2 regions of the Bradyrhizobium sp. C-145 genome follow, and region 2 is predicted to be linked to the other one. Evidence: riboswitches for the same ligand, from Rfam matches in the RefSeq annotation. Region 2 holds a riboswitch; the other holds the start of a gene.

Region 1 (7,658 bases), 1.5 Mb from region 2:
GGGCCAGGGATCGCCGATCATTTTTCTGCACGAGTTCGCGGCTGACTACACCAATTGGGAGCCGCAGATACGCTACTTCTCGCGCGCTCATCGCTGCATCACTTACTCTGCGCGCGGCTACACACCCTCGGACGTGCCCGATGGCGAGGTCTATACCTACACACATTTCTACACCGATGCGCTCGCGGTGCTCGATCATCTCGGGATCGAGCGCGCGCATCTCGTCGGCCTGTCGATGGGTGCCTACTCGTCGCTCCAGATCGGGCTCAACGCGCCGCAGCGCGCATTGTCGATGACGCTGGCCGGCGTCGGCTCGGGCTCGGAGATCGAGAATCTCGACGCCTGGCGCAAGCAGTGCCGCGCCAATGCCGAGCAGTTCGAGACATCTGGCTCCGCGGAAGTCGCAAAGGTCACGCGCGAGGCGCCGAGCCGGATTCCCTTCCTGGTGAAGGATCCGCGCGGCCACGCCGATTTCTACGCCGCGCTGGCGCGCCACGACGCCAAGGGATCGGCGCGCACCATGCGCGGCTTCCAGGGTGGCCGTCCCTCGATCTACACGATGACGGACGCGATCAAGCGCGCCTCAACGCCGGCGCTGATCATCTGCGGCGACGAGGACGACCCGTGCGTCGGCCCGAGCCTGTTCTTGAAGAAGCACCTTCCGGCGGCCGGGCTCGCGATGTTTCCGAAGTCGGGCCACGTGCTCAATCTCGAAGAACCCGCGCTGTTCAACGAGAGCGTGGAGCGGTTCGTCACGCTGGTGGAAGCGGGCCGCTGGCCGGTACGCGATGCGAGGTCGGTGGCGCACTAGAACGAAGGCGTGGCCACACACGCCGTCATTGCGAGCGCAGCGAAGCAATCCAGGGTCTTTCCGCGGAGGGATTCTGGATTGCTTCGCTGCGCTCGCAATGACGAAAAGCTACTTTCCCTGCCCGCGGCTCAGCAAGAACACGCCCTGCTCGCCGAACATGTTCCACACCCACCACGGCAGGTTCAGCGGCACCGGGCGGCCGTAGAGGTCGAGCGCGACCGAGCGCTCCATCTTGACGTTGATCTCGTCGCAGAGCTCGACGAAATCCTTGATGGTGCAGAAGTGGATGTTGGCGGTGTCGTACCAGGTCGCCGGCAGATTCTCGGTGCGCGGCATGTGGCCGCCGATCAGGAGCTGGAGCCGCATCTTCCAGAAGCCGAAATTCGGGAACGAGACGATGGCGCGGCGGCCGATGCGCAGCAGGTTCTCCAGCACCACACGCGGCTGCCGCGTCGCCTGCAGCGTCTGCGACAGGATCACGTAATCGAAGGCATCGTCGGGATAGTTGACGAGGTCGGTGTCGGCGTCACCCTGCACCACCGCAAGCCCCTTGGCGACGCAGCGGTTGACGCCCTCGCGCGACAGCTCGATGCCGCGGCCGTCGATGCCGCGCGTTTCCAGCAGCTGGAGCAGATCGCCCTCGCCGCAGCCGACGTCGAGCACCTTCGAGCCCGGCTTGACCATCTCGGCCACGAGCAGATGGTCGGCGCGAAACTGACCGGACGGCCCGGCCGCAACGCCGTTCAACGGCAGCACTTCCTGTACGGACATTCTAGCCACCTTTGCCGTCGAGACCGCGTGCCTTGCCTGCCGATTGCAGGAAGGCACGCGAGATGTCGAAGAATTCGGGCACGTCGAGCAGGAAGGCGTCGTGACCGCGATCGGTCTCGATCTCGGCGAACGACACCCGAGCACTCGACGCATTCAGCGCGTGCACCAGCGCGCGCGATTCCGAGGTCGGAAACAGCCAGTCGCTGGTGAAGGAGACCACGCAGAAGCGCGTCTTGATGCCCGCAAACGCCTTCGCCAGCACGCCACCATGATCGGCGGCGATGTCGAAATAATCCATCGCGCGTGTCAGATACAGATACGAGTTGGCGTCGAAGCGCTCGACAAAGGACGAGCCCTGATAGCGCAGATAGGACTCGACCTGGAAGTCGGCATCGAACGAGAAGGTCGGCAGCTCACGGTCCTGCATGCGGCGGCCGAACTTGCGATGCAGCGCGGCGTCGGAGAGATAGGTGATGTGCGCCGCCATGCGCGCCACCGCGAGCCCGCGATGCGGATGGATGCCGCGGTCGGCATAGCCGCCATTGTGCCAGTCGGGATCGGCCATCACGGCCTGACGGCCGAGCTCGTGGAAGGCGATGTTCTGCGCCGAGTGCCGCGTCGAGCAAGCAATCGCCAGTGCGGAGTACACGCGAGCAGGATAGGCCGCGGTCCATTGCAGCACCTGCATGCCGCCCATCGAGCCGCCGACGACGGCAAACAGCGTGTCGATGCCGAGCCGGTCGATCAGCATCGCCTGCGCGCGCACCATGTCGGGAATGGTGATAACAGGGAAATCGAGGCCCCAGACCTTGCCCGTGGCGGGATTGATCGACGCCGGCCCGGTCGAGCCCATGCAGCCGCCGATCACGTTGGAGCAGATGATGAAGTAGTGCTTGGGATCAATGGGTCGACCGGGGCCGACCAGCGTCTCCCACCAGCCGGGCTTGCCGGTGACGGGATGCACATTGGCGACATGCTGGTCGCCGGTCAGCGCATGGCAGATCAGAACGGCGTTGGAGCGATCGGCGTTCAATTCGCCATAAGTCTGGTAGGCGATCTGGAACGGCGACAGATCGATGCCGCAATCGAGCCGCAGCGGCTGATCGGCGCCGAAACGCATAACCTGCGAACTCGGATGATCGACCTCGTGTGACCGATCATCGGTGCTGATCGCAGGACTCGGTATCGACTTGACGCTACCCATTTTGACCATCGACCTCGTTTGCGATCGGACTTCAGACCGCAGTGACATCAGGCCATGAAAAACCCGGCCTGAACGATAGGTTCGGCCGGGATCGGAAGCGTCCCCGGCCTGTTTAGCGAGTTTTTTAACGTGGCTGCAAGCCGGCCGGCTCAAATGACCACGGAACAGGCAAAAACTACCGTCTGGGGCGGTTTTCGTCAAGTCGCGGCCCGGGTCAACCGGATTTGCCTTCGAGCGGTCGATCGAAAAGGCCGTCATTTCTCTTTGCTTTCGCTGCCTATCCTGCCTAATCAGGATAGACCGCAGCTGACCGCTTTTGCGGATCGGCACCTCTCAACAGCCCTTTGTCAGTCATGTCCCAACGTCCGCCCGCGCCACCATCGCTTCAGGAATTGCGCAAGGAGATCGACGCGATCGACGAGGGCATGCATCGCCTCCTGATGCAGCGCGGCGACATCATCGACCGCCTGATCCAGGTGAAGCAGACCCAGGAAGTCGGCTCGGCGTTCCGCCCCGCGCGCGAGGCTTCCATGATGCGCGAGATCGTGCAGCGTCATCGCGGCATCCTGCCGCTCGACACGGTCGAGAGCATCTGGCGCGTCATCATCTCGACCTTCACCTATGTGCAGGCGCCGTTCTCGGTGCATGCCGACATCTCGGTGAGCGAGCCGGCGATGCGCGATTCCGCGCGCTTTCATTTCGGCTTCACCGTGCCTTACGTCGCGCATTTCAGCGCGCAGGCGGCGGTCGAGGCGGTGGCGAAATCCAAGGGCGACCTGGCGCTGGTCTCGGCGACCTCGAGCCGCACGCCGTGGTGGCTGGAGCTGGAAGCCGACGGCGCGCCCAAGATCATCGCGCGGATGCCGTTCGTCGAGCGCGCCGACCATCCGGCCGCACTGCCGGTGTTCGCGATCTCGCGCGTCGCCGACAGCGCCCTGGTGACGGAGGTCGAGACCTTCAGCGTCCGCGTCTCCGGGTGGAACGCCGAGGTCGCGCGCGCGCTGTCGCCGCTTGCCGAGATCGTGGCAGTGCCCGATACCGCCTTCGACGGCGCGGCATTGCTGGTCTCGGTCACGAGCGCGACCAGCATCGACAAAATCAAGGCTGCCCTGATCGAGGCGGGGGCCTCGGTGCGCTCCACGGCCCTCGTCGGCAGCCACGCAACGCGCTATACGGTGCCCCCGACCGGGCCAAAATCGTAGATCGCGAACCGCCTGAAGCCACTTTCGGAGTTGAAGATGTCCCGCCCCGTGCCGAATCCCGGCATTCTCGACATTGCGCCCTACACGCCCGGCAAGAGCCCGGTGGCGGAGCCGGGCCGCAAGGTGTTCAAGCTCTCGGCCAACGAGACGCCGTTCGGGCCCTCGCCCAAGGCGATCGAGGCGTTCAAGCACGTGGCGGATCACCTGGAAGACTATCCGGAAGGCACCTCGCGCGTGCTGCGCGAGGCGATTGGCCGTTCCTTCGGTCTTGACCCCAACCGCATCATCTGCGGCGCCGGGTCGGACGAGATCCTCAATCTGCTCGCGCACACCTATCTCAGCCAGGGCGACGAGGCGATCTCCACCACCCACGGCTTCCTGGTCTACCCGATCGCGACCATGGCGAACGGGGCCAAGAACGTGGTCGCGCCCGAAACCAACTTCACCGCCGACGTCGACGCCATCCTCAAGGCCGTGACACCGCGGACAAAACTGATCTGGCTCGCCAATCCCAATAACCCGACCGGCACCTATCTGCCGTTCGACGAGGTCAAGCGCCTGCGCGCTAGCCTGCCGTCGCACGTGCTGCTGGTGCTGGATGCCGCCTATTGCGACTACGTCTCGCGCAACGATTACGAGATGGGGATCGAGCTCGTCGCCACCACCGAGAACACTGTGGTGACGCACACCTTCTCCAAGATCCACGGTCTTGCGGCGCTGCGCATCGGCTGGATGTTCGGGCCCGAGCACATCATCGACGCGGTCAACCGCATCCGCGGTCCCTTCAACGTGTCGACGCCGGCAATGTATGCCGCAGTCGCCGCGATCGAGGATACCGCGCACCAGGCGATGTCGAAGCAGTTCACCGAGACCTGGCGCAATCGGCTGACAGAAGAGATCGGCAAGCTCGGGCTGAAGGTGACGCCGAGCGTCGCCAATTTCGTGCTGATCCACTTCCCTTCCGACAGGGGCAAGACCGCGGACGATGCCGACGCTTACCTCACCAAACGGGGCCTGGTGCTGCGCGCGCTGAAGAACTACGGCCTGCCGCATGCGCTGCGCATGACCATCGGTACCGAGGAGGCCAACCGCCTCGTGATCGAGGCCCTGCGCGACTTCATGGCCGGCAAATGAGTGCGCAGGCGCACTTCCAGCGCGTCGCGCTGATCGGCTTCGGCCTGATCGGCGGCTCGATCGCGCGTGCGGCGAAGCTCCAGGGCTTAGCTGGCGAGATCGTCACCACCGCGCGCTCGGAGAAGACGCGCGCGCGGGTCGCCGAGCTCGGCATCGTCGACCACGTCGTGGCGACCAATGTGGAAGCAGTGAAGGATGCCGATCTCGTCATCCTCTGCATTCCCGTCGGCGCCTGCGGCGAGGTGGCGCGGGAGATCGCCGCGCATCTCAAGCCGGGCGCGATCATCTCCGACGTCGGCTCGGTCAAGGGCGCGGTGGTCAGGGACATGGCCCCGCATCTGCCGCAGGGCGTGCATTTCGTGCCGGCGCACCCGGTCGCAGGCACCGAGCATTCGGGGCCGGATTCCGGCTTCGCCGAGCTCTTCATCAACCGCTGGTGCATCCTGACGCCGCCGGAAGGCGTCGATGCGGCTGCCACCGATCGCCTGCGCGCCTTCTGGGCGGCGATGGGCGCCAAGGTCGAGGTGATGACGCCGGATCATCATGATCTCGTGCTCGCGATCACCAGTCACCTGCCGCATCTGATCGCCTACACCATCGTCGGCACCGCCGACGAGCTGGCGCAGGTGACGGAATCCGAGGTGATCAAATTCTCCGCCGGCGGCTTTCGCGATTTCACCCGCATCGCGGCCTCCGATCCGACGATGTGGCGCGACGTCTTCCTCGCCAACAAGGAGGCCGTGCTGGAAATGCTCGGTACCTTCACCGAGGACCTCGCCAAGCTCACCCGCGCGATCCGCCGCGGCGACGGCGAAGCCCTGTTCGACCACTTCACCCGCACCCGCGCCATCCGCCGCGGCATCGTCGAGATCGGCCAGGATTCGGCCGCGCCGGATTTCGGCCGGCCCCATGCGGCGCTGAAGAAGCCGTAGCGAAACTGCTCATTCTTCGTCATTGCGAGCGTAGCGAAGCAATCCAGGATACCTCCGCGGAGACAGTCTGGATTGCTTCGCTGCGCTCGCAATGACGGTGTGGAGAGTTCTAGCGCAAATCACCGCCCTTAATACAGCGGCGGGATCTGGCCGACCTTGACTGGGCCGAGCAGCACGGCGCCGTCGACGAATTTCAGCGGGAAGCTTCTCGCCTTCTTGCCTTCCAGCGTGCTCTCGGTGCCGATCGAATTGATGCCGGCGGCAACGCCGGCATTGGCGTTCTGCTTGATGACCTTGCCGAGGCCCGGCACGGCGCGATCGAGCGCGCCGAACAAATTGTTGAGGTCCTGCGACTTCACGCCCGGCGCGACGCGGTCGAGCGTTGCCTGCGGCACGCCCTCCTCCAGCATCTTCTCGATGCCGAGCGCCGGGATGACGCGCTCAAGGCCCGCCACCGTCATCTGCAATTCGCCGTCCAATCGGCCATTGGCTGAAAGGCCGAGCGTGCCGGCCGCAACCGCGATCATCTCGCCCTGCTGGATCCGCGACTGCACGATCTCGATATGGCCGCCGGCGGCCTGGATCTCACGGAAGCGCTGCGGCCAGGGTTTTGGCGTGAGATCGGTGAGGCCGGTGACCTTCGCGCGGGTGTCCGCCTCGAACGGCTCGGCGAGCAAGGGATGAACGCCCTGGATGCTGCCCTGCGCGACGTGGACCACCGTCTCGATCACCGGGTGATCGGATGGCGATCCGTCCGCGAGGCGGCCGTGCAGTTCGATCTGCTTGGCGCGCGCGAGCGGCACCTGGACGCTGCCGTCGAGGCGGTTGAGGCCGGGTTCGTCGAACACGATGGAGGCGCGGTCCGGCACGGCCGGCAGACCGACCACGCTGGCGCGGCCCTTGCTCCAGTTCACCACGAAGGTGTTTTGCGTGACGCCGTCGGTCAGCGTCGCCGGCGCGGAGAACTCGGCGATGACGAGCTTGGGGTCATAGACCTGGGCGACGACCAGGATGTTGTCGAGCTTCGCCGTGAACGGCGTCTTGCTCGCATTCTGCGACACCAGGGCGACGCTGGCACCGGAGCACTGGACCTCGAAGCGGAACGGGAAGCCCGCGATCGAGCGCTTGGCGCAATCATAGATGCGACCCGACTTGGCCTCCTGCGCGCGCCAGGCGTCTGCGGCGATTTCGGCCTGCGACGCCGCATAGAACCAGAAGCAGCTCCAGGCGACGGCGAGGATCAGGACGAGAACGGGTGCAATGAAAAGGCCCCAACGGGAGCGGCGGCCTGCGGCAACGGTCATATTGGACATGCGGCGACCCTTTGCCCCCAGATTCAGGCAAATGTAAGCGAGGCTGGCCCCCGACGAAAGGCGGAGAATTCGCTTCGCTTGGGGGCACGGTTCTGGTAGCCGTGCCCGAAATGTCGGAAATCCCCCTCCCCTCCGTCACCACAGCCAAGGATGACCTCTGGGTGTTCGGCTACGGCTCGCTGATGTGGCGGCCGGGCTTCGAATTCGAGGAGCGCGTCCCGGCGCGGCTGGTCGGCGAGCATCGCGCGCTCTGCGTCTATTCCTTCGTGCACCGCGGCACGCCGGAGAAGC
Region 2 (7,658 bases):
CGGCGTGCGCGTGTTCAATCCACAGGTCCTGAAGGCACAATGCTCCTGCTCGCGCGATGCGGTGGCGTCCATGCTGAAGAGCTTCTCGTCCGACGATCGCGCCGCGATGGTCAAGGACGACAAGGTCGTGGTGACCTGCGAGTTCTGCTCGTCGGTCTACCAGTTCACGCCGCACGAGGCGGGCGTGGAGAACGCGTAGGCCTCCATTTCCCCGTCATTGCGAGCGCAGCGAAGCAATCCAGAAATGCATCCGCGGTGTCAGTCTAGATTGCTTCGTCGCAAGGGCTCCTCGCAATGACGAGTTTGGGGCACGCTCGCGCCTCATTCTCGCTGTCATCGCCCGGCCTGAACACCTGACCGGGCGATCCAGTACTCTGAGACGGCGCTGATTGAACCGAGAGGCCGCGGCGTACTTGCCGGAGCCTGTCATCGGGCTCGCCGAAAGCGAGACCCGGTGGCGGGGCATGACAGCGGTGGGCGTCGCCGCACCGCCCCTAATTCAACACCCGCTTGTAGTCCGGGCTGTCCAGCGAAAACGTCGGCACGTCGATCTCGAAGCGCTCGCCGCTTTCGCTGACCATCTGGTAGCGGCCGGTCATGAAGCCGGAGGCGGTCGTGAGCGGCACGCCGGAGGTATATTCGAAGCGCTCGCCGGGAGCCAGGATCGGCTGCTCGCCGACGACGCCCTCGCCCTTCACCTCCTGCTGGCGGCCGGAGGCATCGGTGATGATCCAGTGCCGCGTCTTCAGCTGCACGGTCTCGTCGCCGGAATTGGTGATGACGATGGTGTAGGACCAGAAATAGCGGGAGCGGTCGGCCGACGACTGCTCCGGAACAAAGTTCGGCTCGACGGTCACTTCGATCTGGCGGGTCACGGCGCGGTACATGATGCCATCATACCGAAATCCGCCCGGGGAACCAAACCCTGGAGGCGGCTTTGGCGACATCGTCCCGCCAGAATTCGCGGGGAAGGACTCCCCCAAGGGAAGACACCCTTATGTGATCTGGCCGCTTTGCGAGACGACGGCCGGACCGGTAAACTCCATTGCACGTCGCGATTTGCGGAAGGGTTTTTGGCCCCCGATGACCATTGCCGACCAAGTGACGGGATCGACGATCGCGGGAACCGCGGATGCCAAACCCGCGGGCATCACGCCGCGGGCCGCCGCGCCGGCCATCACGCTGCCGGCCATCGGCGAGCGCGAGCTCCGGCTCGATCTGTTCCGAGGGCTGGCGCTGTGGCTGATCTTCATCGACCATCTGCCAACCAGCCTGCTGACCTGGTTCACCATCCGCAATTACGGCTTCAGCGACGCCACCGAGATCTTCATCTTCATCTCCGGCTACACCGCCGCCTTCGTCTACGGCCGGGCGATGCTGGAGAACGGCGTCGTCATCGCCACCGCGCGCATCCTGCGCCGCGTCTGGCAGATCTACGTCGCCCACGTCTTCTTGTTCACGATCTTCCTCGCCGAGATTTCCTATGTGGCGACCAGCTTCGAAAACCCGCTCTACACCGAAGAGATGGGCATCATGGATTTCCTCAAGCAGCCCGACGTCACCATCGTGCAGGCGTTGCTGCTGCGCTTCCGGCCCGTCAACATGGACGTGCTGCCGCTCTACATCGTGCTGATGCTGGCGCTGCCGTTGATCCTGTGGTCGATGAAGTGGAAGCCCGACGTCACGCTCGGCCTCTCGGTCGTGCTCTACGCGGTGACCTGGGAATACGACCTCTACTTCTCGGCCTATCCAAATGGCTTCTGGGCGTTCAATCCGCTGGCCTGGCAATTGCTTTTCGTCTTCGGTGCATGGTGCGCGCTCGGAGGTGCGCGACGCATGTCGCGCATTCTGGCCTCACCGGTGACGATGTGGATTGCGATCGCTTATCTGGTCGCGGCGTTCTACGTGACGCTGACCTGGTACGTGCCGCAGCTCGGTCACCTCATGCCGAAGCGCATCGAACAGTGGATGTATCCGATCGACAAGACCGATCTCGACGTGCTGCGCTTCACCCATTTCCTGGCGCTGGCCGCGCTCACCGTGCGCTTCCTGCCGCGGACCTGGCCGGGCTTGAAATCGCGCTGGCTGCGGCCGCTGATCCTATGTGGGCAGCATTCCCTCGAGATCTTCTGTCTCGGCGTCTTCCTGGCCTTCGCCGGCCATTTCATCCTGGCCGAGGTCTCCGGCGGCGCAGCCATGCATGCGTTGATTAGTCTCTCCGGAATCCTGATCATGTGGGGGGTGGCCTGGGTCATTTCGTGGTACAAGAGCGTGGCTGACAAGAGCGGTGCGAAAACCAAAAACGCCGTCGGCAACGCCGATCTGGCGGGAGGGGGCTGATGAAGGCGAAGGTTCTCCTGAGCCTGATCCTGCTATGCGGTGGTCTCGCCGCGCCCATGGCGCGCGCGGGCGATGCTGCGTCTGCTGCTCCGGCCGCGCCCGCGGCCTGCGAATTGCCGCCCTATCTGCTCACCAGCGAAAGCCGGCTTCCCAAGGTCGCCGACGCCGTCAAGGCCGGCAAGCCGCTCGAGATTCTGGTCATCGGCAGCCGCTCGACCACGATTCCTTCCTCGGAGAGCAGCTCATATCCGGCGCGCATGGAGGTGAGCCTCAAGGACAAGCTGCCGCCCTCGGAAGCGGTGCACGTCTCCGTAGAAATACAGAGCAAGAGGACGGCACAGGAGACCGCCGCCACCTTCGCTAAGCTGATGGAAGCAAAAACGCCTACTTTGGTCATCTGGCAGACCGGGACCGTGGATGCTATCCGATCCATCGATCCCGACGAATTTCGCAGCGCAGTAACCGAAGGGGTTACTGCGTTGCAAAAGACACGGGCTGACGTCGTCTTGATGAATTTGCAGTACAGCCCGCGTACCGAAACCATGATCGCGGCGCAGCCTTTTCTCGATAACATGCGCGTGGTGGCGCAGGAGCACGACATCCCGCTGTTCGACCGTTTCGCGATCATGCGACAGTGGAATGATCAGGGCCAGTTCGACCTGTTCAACCCGTCCCGCGGGCCTGAGCTCGCGAAACAGGTTCATGATTGCCTTGGCCGGGCGTTGGCACAATTCGTGATCGACGCTGCCCATCTAGAGCCGGCCCAGCAGCAAAATTGAGGTCTAGCGTTAATGAGTTCTCTCCGCCCTTTTTGTCTGACGTCATGGCTGGCTGCGCCCGCAGCAGCAATGCTGCTGGTGCTGGCACCCGCTTCGCAGCTGCGCGCGCAGACGCAAGCCGCACAGGCGACGCCCGCGCCCGCGCAGCCGGCTGATCCCGCTTCCGCCCCGTCCTCCCAAACCACTGTCGCCGCGACGTCCCCCGACCAGCGCGGCATCACCGCGCGCGCCATCGACAAGGTGAAGGAGGTCGCAAAGTCCGCCGGCGACATCTTCAGCCGCGTGCCCTGCCTGCCGCCGAAGGGCGGCTCGAAGGCGATGGGCACGCTGCCGCATGTCGCAAGCAAGCTCGTCGCCGGCCAGCCCGTCGTCATCGTCGCGTTCGGCTCGTCTTCGACCGCAGGATTCGGTGCGAGTTCGCCGGAGTTCAATTATCCGAACCGCCTCGCCGCACAGCTGCGCCGGCATTATCCGACTGCCGACATCACCGTCGTCAATGCCGGCGTTGGTGGCGAGGATGCGCCCGAGATGATGAAGCGCCTTCAGACGCAGGTGATCGACGTGCATCCGGATATGGTGATCTGGCAGGTCGGCACCAACGCCGTGCTGCGCAACCTCGATCCCGGCGAGACCGCAAAGATGGTCGAGGACGGCATCTCCCGCATCCAGGCTGCGGGCGGCGCCGACATCGTGCTGGTCGATCCGCAATATTCGCCGGCGGTCAACCAGCGCGCCGAGAGCGCCGGCAAGATGGTGAAGCTGCTCGGCAAGGTCGCCGAGCTCCGTCACGTCGGCATCTTCCCGCGCTTCGAGGTGATGCGCGAGTGGCACGAGAAGCAGGCGATCCCGGTCGAGGGCTTCGTCATCGCCGACGGTCTGCACATGAACGATTGGGGCTATGCCTGCTTCGCCCAGCTCCTCGGCGACGACATCATCCACTCCGTCGGCCAGATCAAGCTGGGTGTGAACGTGCCGGCCGACGTGCGCGCGTATCGGCCGATGTAGGTATAAATGCCGTAGGGTGGGCAAAAGGCGCGCTCTTCGCGCGCCGTGCCCACCATCTATCGGCAGTGTGATCGTGAATGGTGGGCACGCTTCGCTTTGCCCACCCTACGAGTCCGAGCCTTTGGCTCGCTCACGCCTTCTCCAGCGCCGCGGTGAGATCCTCGATCAGATCGTCCGCATGCTCGAGCCCGGCGGAGAAGCGGATGAAGCCCTCGCTGATGCCGAGCGCGGCGCGGTCCTCCGGCTTCAAACGCTGATGCGTCGTGGTCGCCGGATGCGTGACGAGACTCTTGGCATCGCCGAGATTGTTGGAGATCTTCGCCAGCTTCAATGCATTGAGCACACGGAACGCGGCCTGCTTGCCGCCCTTGACCTCGAAGCCGACCAGCGTCGAGCCGCCGCGCATCTGCTTCTTCACCAGCGCCGCCTGCGGATGATCGGCGCGGCCGGGATAGACCAGCCGCGAGATCTTCGGATGGCTGGCCAGCATCTCGGCAATGCGCGCGGCGGTGTCGGTCTGCGCGCGCACGCGAACGCCCAATGTCTCAAGGCCCTTGAGCAGGACCCAGGCGTTGAACGGCGAGATCGACGGGCCGGTCTGGCGCATGAAATTGTGGATGTGCTCGGCGATGAAGGCTTCCGAGGACAGGATGATGCCGCCCAGACACCGGCCCTGGCCGTCGATGTGCTTAGTCGCCGAATAGACCACGACGTCGGCCCCGAGCGCGAGCGGGCTCTGCCAGATCGGCGTTGCGAACACGTTGTCGACCACGAGCCGCGCGCCGCCCTTGTGCGCGATCTCGGCAATGCCGGGGATATCGAGCACATCCAACGTCGGGTTGGTCGGACTCTCCAGGAAGAACGTCTTGGTGTTGGGCTTGAGCGCCCGCTGCCACTGGTCGAGATCGAGCCCGTCGACCAGCGTGGTCTCGATGCCGTACCGCGGCAGCAAATCCTGCACCACATAGAGGCACGAGCCGAACAGCGCCCGCGAAGCCACCACATGGTCGCCCGCCTTCAGCGGCGCCAGGATCGCGGTCGTCACCGCGGCCATGCCGGTTGCCGCCGAGCGGGCCGCCTCGGCGCCTTCGAGCTCGATCATGCGGCGCTCGAACATCGCGATGGTCGGATTGGAGTAGCGCGAATAGATGAAGCCGGGATCCTCGCCCTTGAACCGCGCCTCGCACTCCTCGGCGCTGTTGTAGACGTACCCTTGCGTCAGGAACAGCGCCTCCGACGTCTCGCCATATTGCGAGCGCAGGGTCCCGGAATGGACCAGGCGGGTTTCGGGACGGTAGGTGGCAGGCGACTTCGACATAGGACCCTCCGACATGACCGTCGAGCGAGAACGGTCACAAAAAAACCGGCCTGGATATCTCCACGGGCCGGGATCACAGAGGTCCCCGGCCTGTTTAGCGACTTATTTAACGTGGCTGCAAGCCGGCCGGCTCAAATCACCACGGGATAAGTGATGCTCATATTCCGCAATGCCCTTTCCGTCAAGGCGTCCATCGGATAGCCGTAAAAGGCTAGTATTTCCCGTATATCGGGATGAGTTGCCCCTTGCTGAGGATCCCCGGTTGACGTTCACGGTCGCTGCCGACGCCAATGGTATCCTGCCCGACCGCATGATCGCGGCGATGGCGGAGGCGGGGCTCATCCTGCCCGCCTACGACTTCGTCGAAAGCCAGATCCAGCCGGCGAGCCTCGATTTGCGCCTCGGCGACATCGCCTATCGCGTCCGCGCCAGCTTCCTGCCCGGTCCCGGCGCCACCGTCGCCGAGCGCATCGACGAATTGAAGCTGCACGAGTTCAGCCTGGCTGACGGCGCGGTGCTGGAGACCAATTGCGTCTACATCGTGCCGCTGCTGGAAAGCCTCGCGCTGCCGCCGGAGATCGTCGCGGCCGCGAACCCCAAGAGCTCGACCGGCCGGCTCGACGTCTTCACCCGCGTGATCGCCGACGGTACCCGCCGCTTCGACATGATCGGCGCCGGCTATCACGGCCCGCTCTATGCCGAGATCAGCCCGAAGACGTTTCCGGTGCTGGTGCGCGAGGGCTCACGCCTGTCGCAGGTGCGCTTCCGCACCGGCGACGCCATCCTCAATGCCGACGAGCTCGATGCGCTGCATGCCACCGAGCGCCTGGTCGACATCGACGATGCCGATCTCTCCGGTGGCGTCGCCGTCTCCGTCGACCTGTCGGGTGAGAAAGCGAACGGCTTCGTCGGTTACCGCGCCAAGCGCCACACCGGCGTCGTCGACGTCGATCGCCGCTCCGGCTATGCAGTGGAAGATTTTTGGGAGCCGATCTCGGCCCGTCCCGACGGCAGCCTGATCCTCGATCCCGGAGAGTTCTACATCCTCGCCTCCAAGGAAGCTGTGCAGGTCCCGCCCGACTACGCCGCCGAGATGGTGCCGTTCGATCCCTTGGTCGGCGAATTCCGCGTGCACTATGCCGGATTTTTCGATCCCGGTTTCGGCTATGCCGGTGCCGGCGGGCAAGGCGCGCGCGCCGTGCTGGAGGTGCGCTCGCGCGAAGTGCCGTTCATTCTCGAACACGGCCAGATCGTCGGCCGCCTCGTCTACGAGAAGATGCTGGCGCGCCCCGACGCCATGTACGGCCAGCGCATCGGCTCCAACTACCAGGCGCAGGGCCTCAAACTATCGAAGCATTTTCGGGTGTAGCCCGATCCTGTAGCCCGGATGGAGCGCAAGCGTAATCCGGGAGTTCTCTCGCTTGTGGCACCAATCCCGGATTACGCTGCGCTCCATCCGGGCTACAAGGTGTTGGCATGACCGATCAATCCGAGCTTGACGCACATATCATCGAAGGCGTCGCGGACGCGCTGATCTATTCGGATCGCTCCGGCACGATCACGCGTTGGAATCGGGCATCGACCGCCCTGTTCGGCTTCTCCGCCGGGGAAGCGCTGGGGCAGAATCTCGATCTGATCATTCCCGAGCATCTGCGCGCCGCGCACTGGAAGGGTTTCGAGGCTGCGCTTTCCAGCGGCACGATGAAGCTTGCAGGGCGTCCGACGCTGACACGCGCGTTGCACAAGAGCGGACGCAAGCTCTACATCGAGATGACCTTCGCGCTGGTGCGCGATGCCGCTGGAGCGGTGCAGGGATCGGTGGCGATGGCGCGCGACGTGACGGAACGCGTCGAGCGCGAGCGCGCTGCCAAGGCCGCGCAAAATTCGTGATGCGGAATTGACGGGCCGCCGTGCAGGGCGGCCTGCATGCGCGTCATGTTGCCTGACACCGGGCGCAGTGACACACTCGATCGAAACAACGATCGGGAGCGAACATGACCGCCGCATCAGTCACGGCGCAGGAAGCCCAATGGAAACGCTGGCGCGCGGTCGCGGATCTCTATCACGCCTACTTCACGGGCCTGGTCCTCACTGTTGTCACGCGGCGCGGCACGGCGGATGCCGCAGAATTCGTCTTCCGCGTGTTCCGCCGCCAGCAGCAGGAGCGCTTCCTGCCGGGCCTGGAAAAGCTCGGCCTGCGTCATCTGCCGCCGGCG

Evidence for each region. Region 2 has a riboswitch for S-adenosylmethionine ahead of LRP30_RS42040 (O-succinylhomoserine sulfhydrylase). Riboswitches for the same ligand answer to the same signal wherever they lie in the genome.
Region 1: another riboswitch for S-adenosylmethionine. It lies ahead of LRP30_RS04030 (homoserine O-acetyltransferase); the one in region 2 lies ahead of LRP30_RS42040 (O-succinylhomoserine sulfhydrylase).

The regions. Positions count from the first base shown of each region.
Region 1 covers NZ_CP088150.1:855,131-862,788, reverse strand. The annotation lists gene LRP30_RS04040 (alpha/beta hydrolase) at 1-811, shown strand, start outside; gene metW (methionine biosynthesis protein MetW) at 920-1,582, opposite strand; gene LRP30_RS04030 (homoserine O-acetyltransferase) at 1,584-2,786, opposite strand; SAM riboswitch at 2,878-2,957, opposite strand; gene LRP30_RS04025 (chorismate mutase) at 3,140-3,988, shown strand; gene hisC (histidinol-phosphate transaminase) at 4,025-5,122, shown strand; gene LRP30_RS04015 (prephenate/arogenate dehydrogenase family protein) at 5,119-6,054, shown strand; gene LRP30_RS04010 (DUF2125 domain-containing protein) at 6,183-7,367, opposite strand; gene LRP30_RS04005 (gamma-glutamylcyclotransferase) at 7,478-7,658, shown strand, end outside.
Region 2 covers NZ_CP088150.1:8,925,010-8,932,667, reverse strand. The annotation lists gene LRP30_RS42065 (Hsp33 family molecular chaperone) at 1-199, shown strand, start outside; gene apaG (Co2+/Mg2+ efflux protein ApaG) at 495-887, opposite strand; gene LRP30_RS42055 (OpgC domain-containing protein) at 1,084-2,340, shown strand; gene LRP30_RS42050 (SGNH/GDSL hydrolase family protein) at 2,340-3,119, shown strand; gene LRP30_RS42045 (SGNH/GDSL hydrolase family protein) at 3,132-4,124, shown strand; gene LRP30_RS42040 (O-succinylhomoserine sulfhydrylase) at 4,255-5,442, opposite strand; SAM riboswitch at 5,516-5,595, opposite strand; gene LRP30_RS42035 (2'-deoxycytidine 5'-triphosphate deaminase) at 5,705-6,811, shown strand; gene LRP30_RS42030 (PAS domain S-box protein) at 6,919-7,332, shown strand; gene LRP30_RS42025 (hypothetical protein) at 7,437-7,658, shown strand, end outside.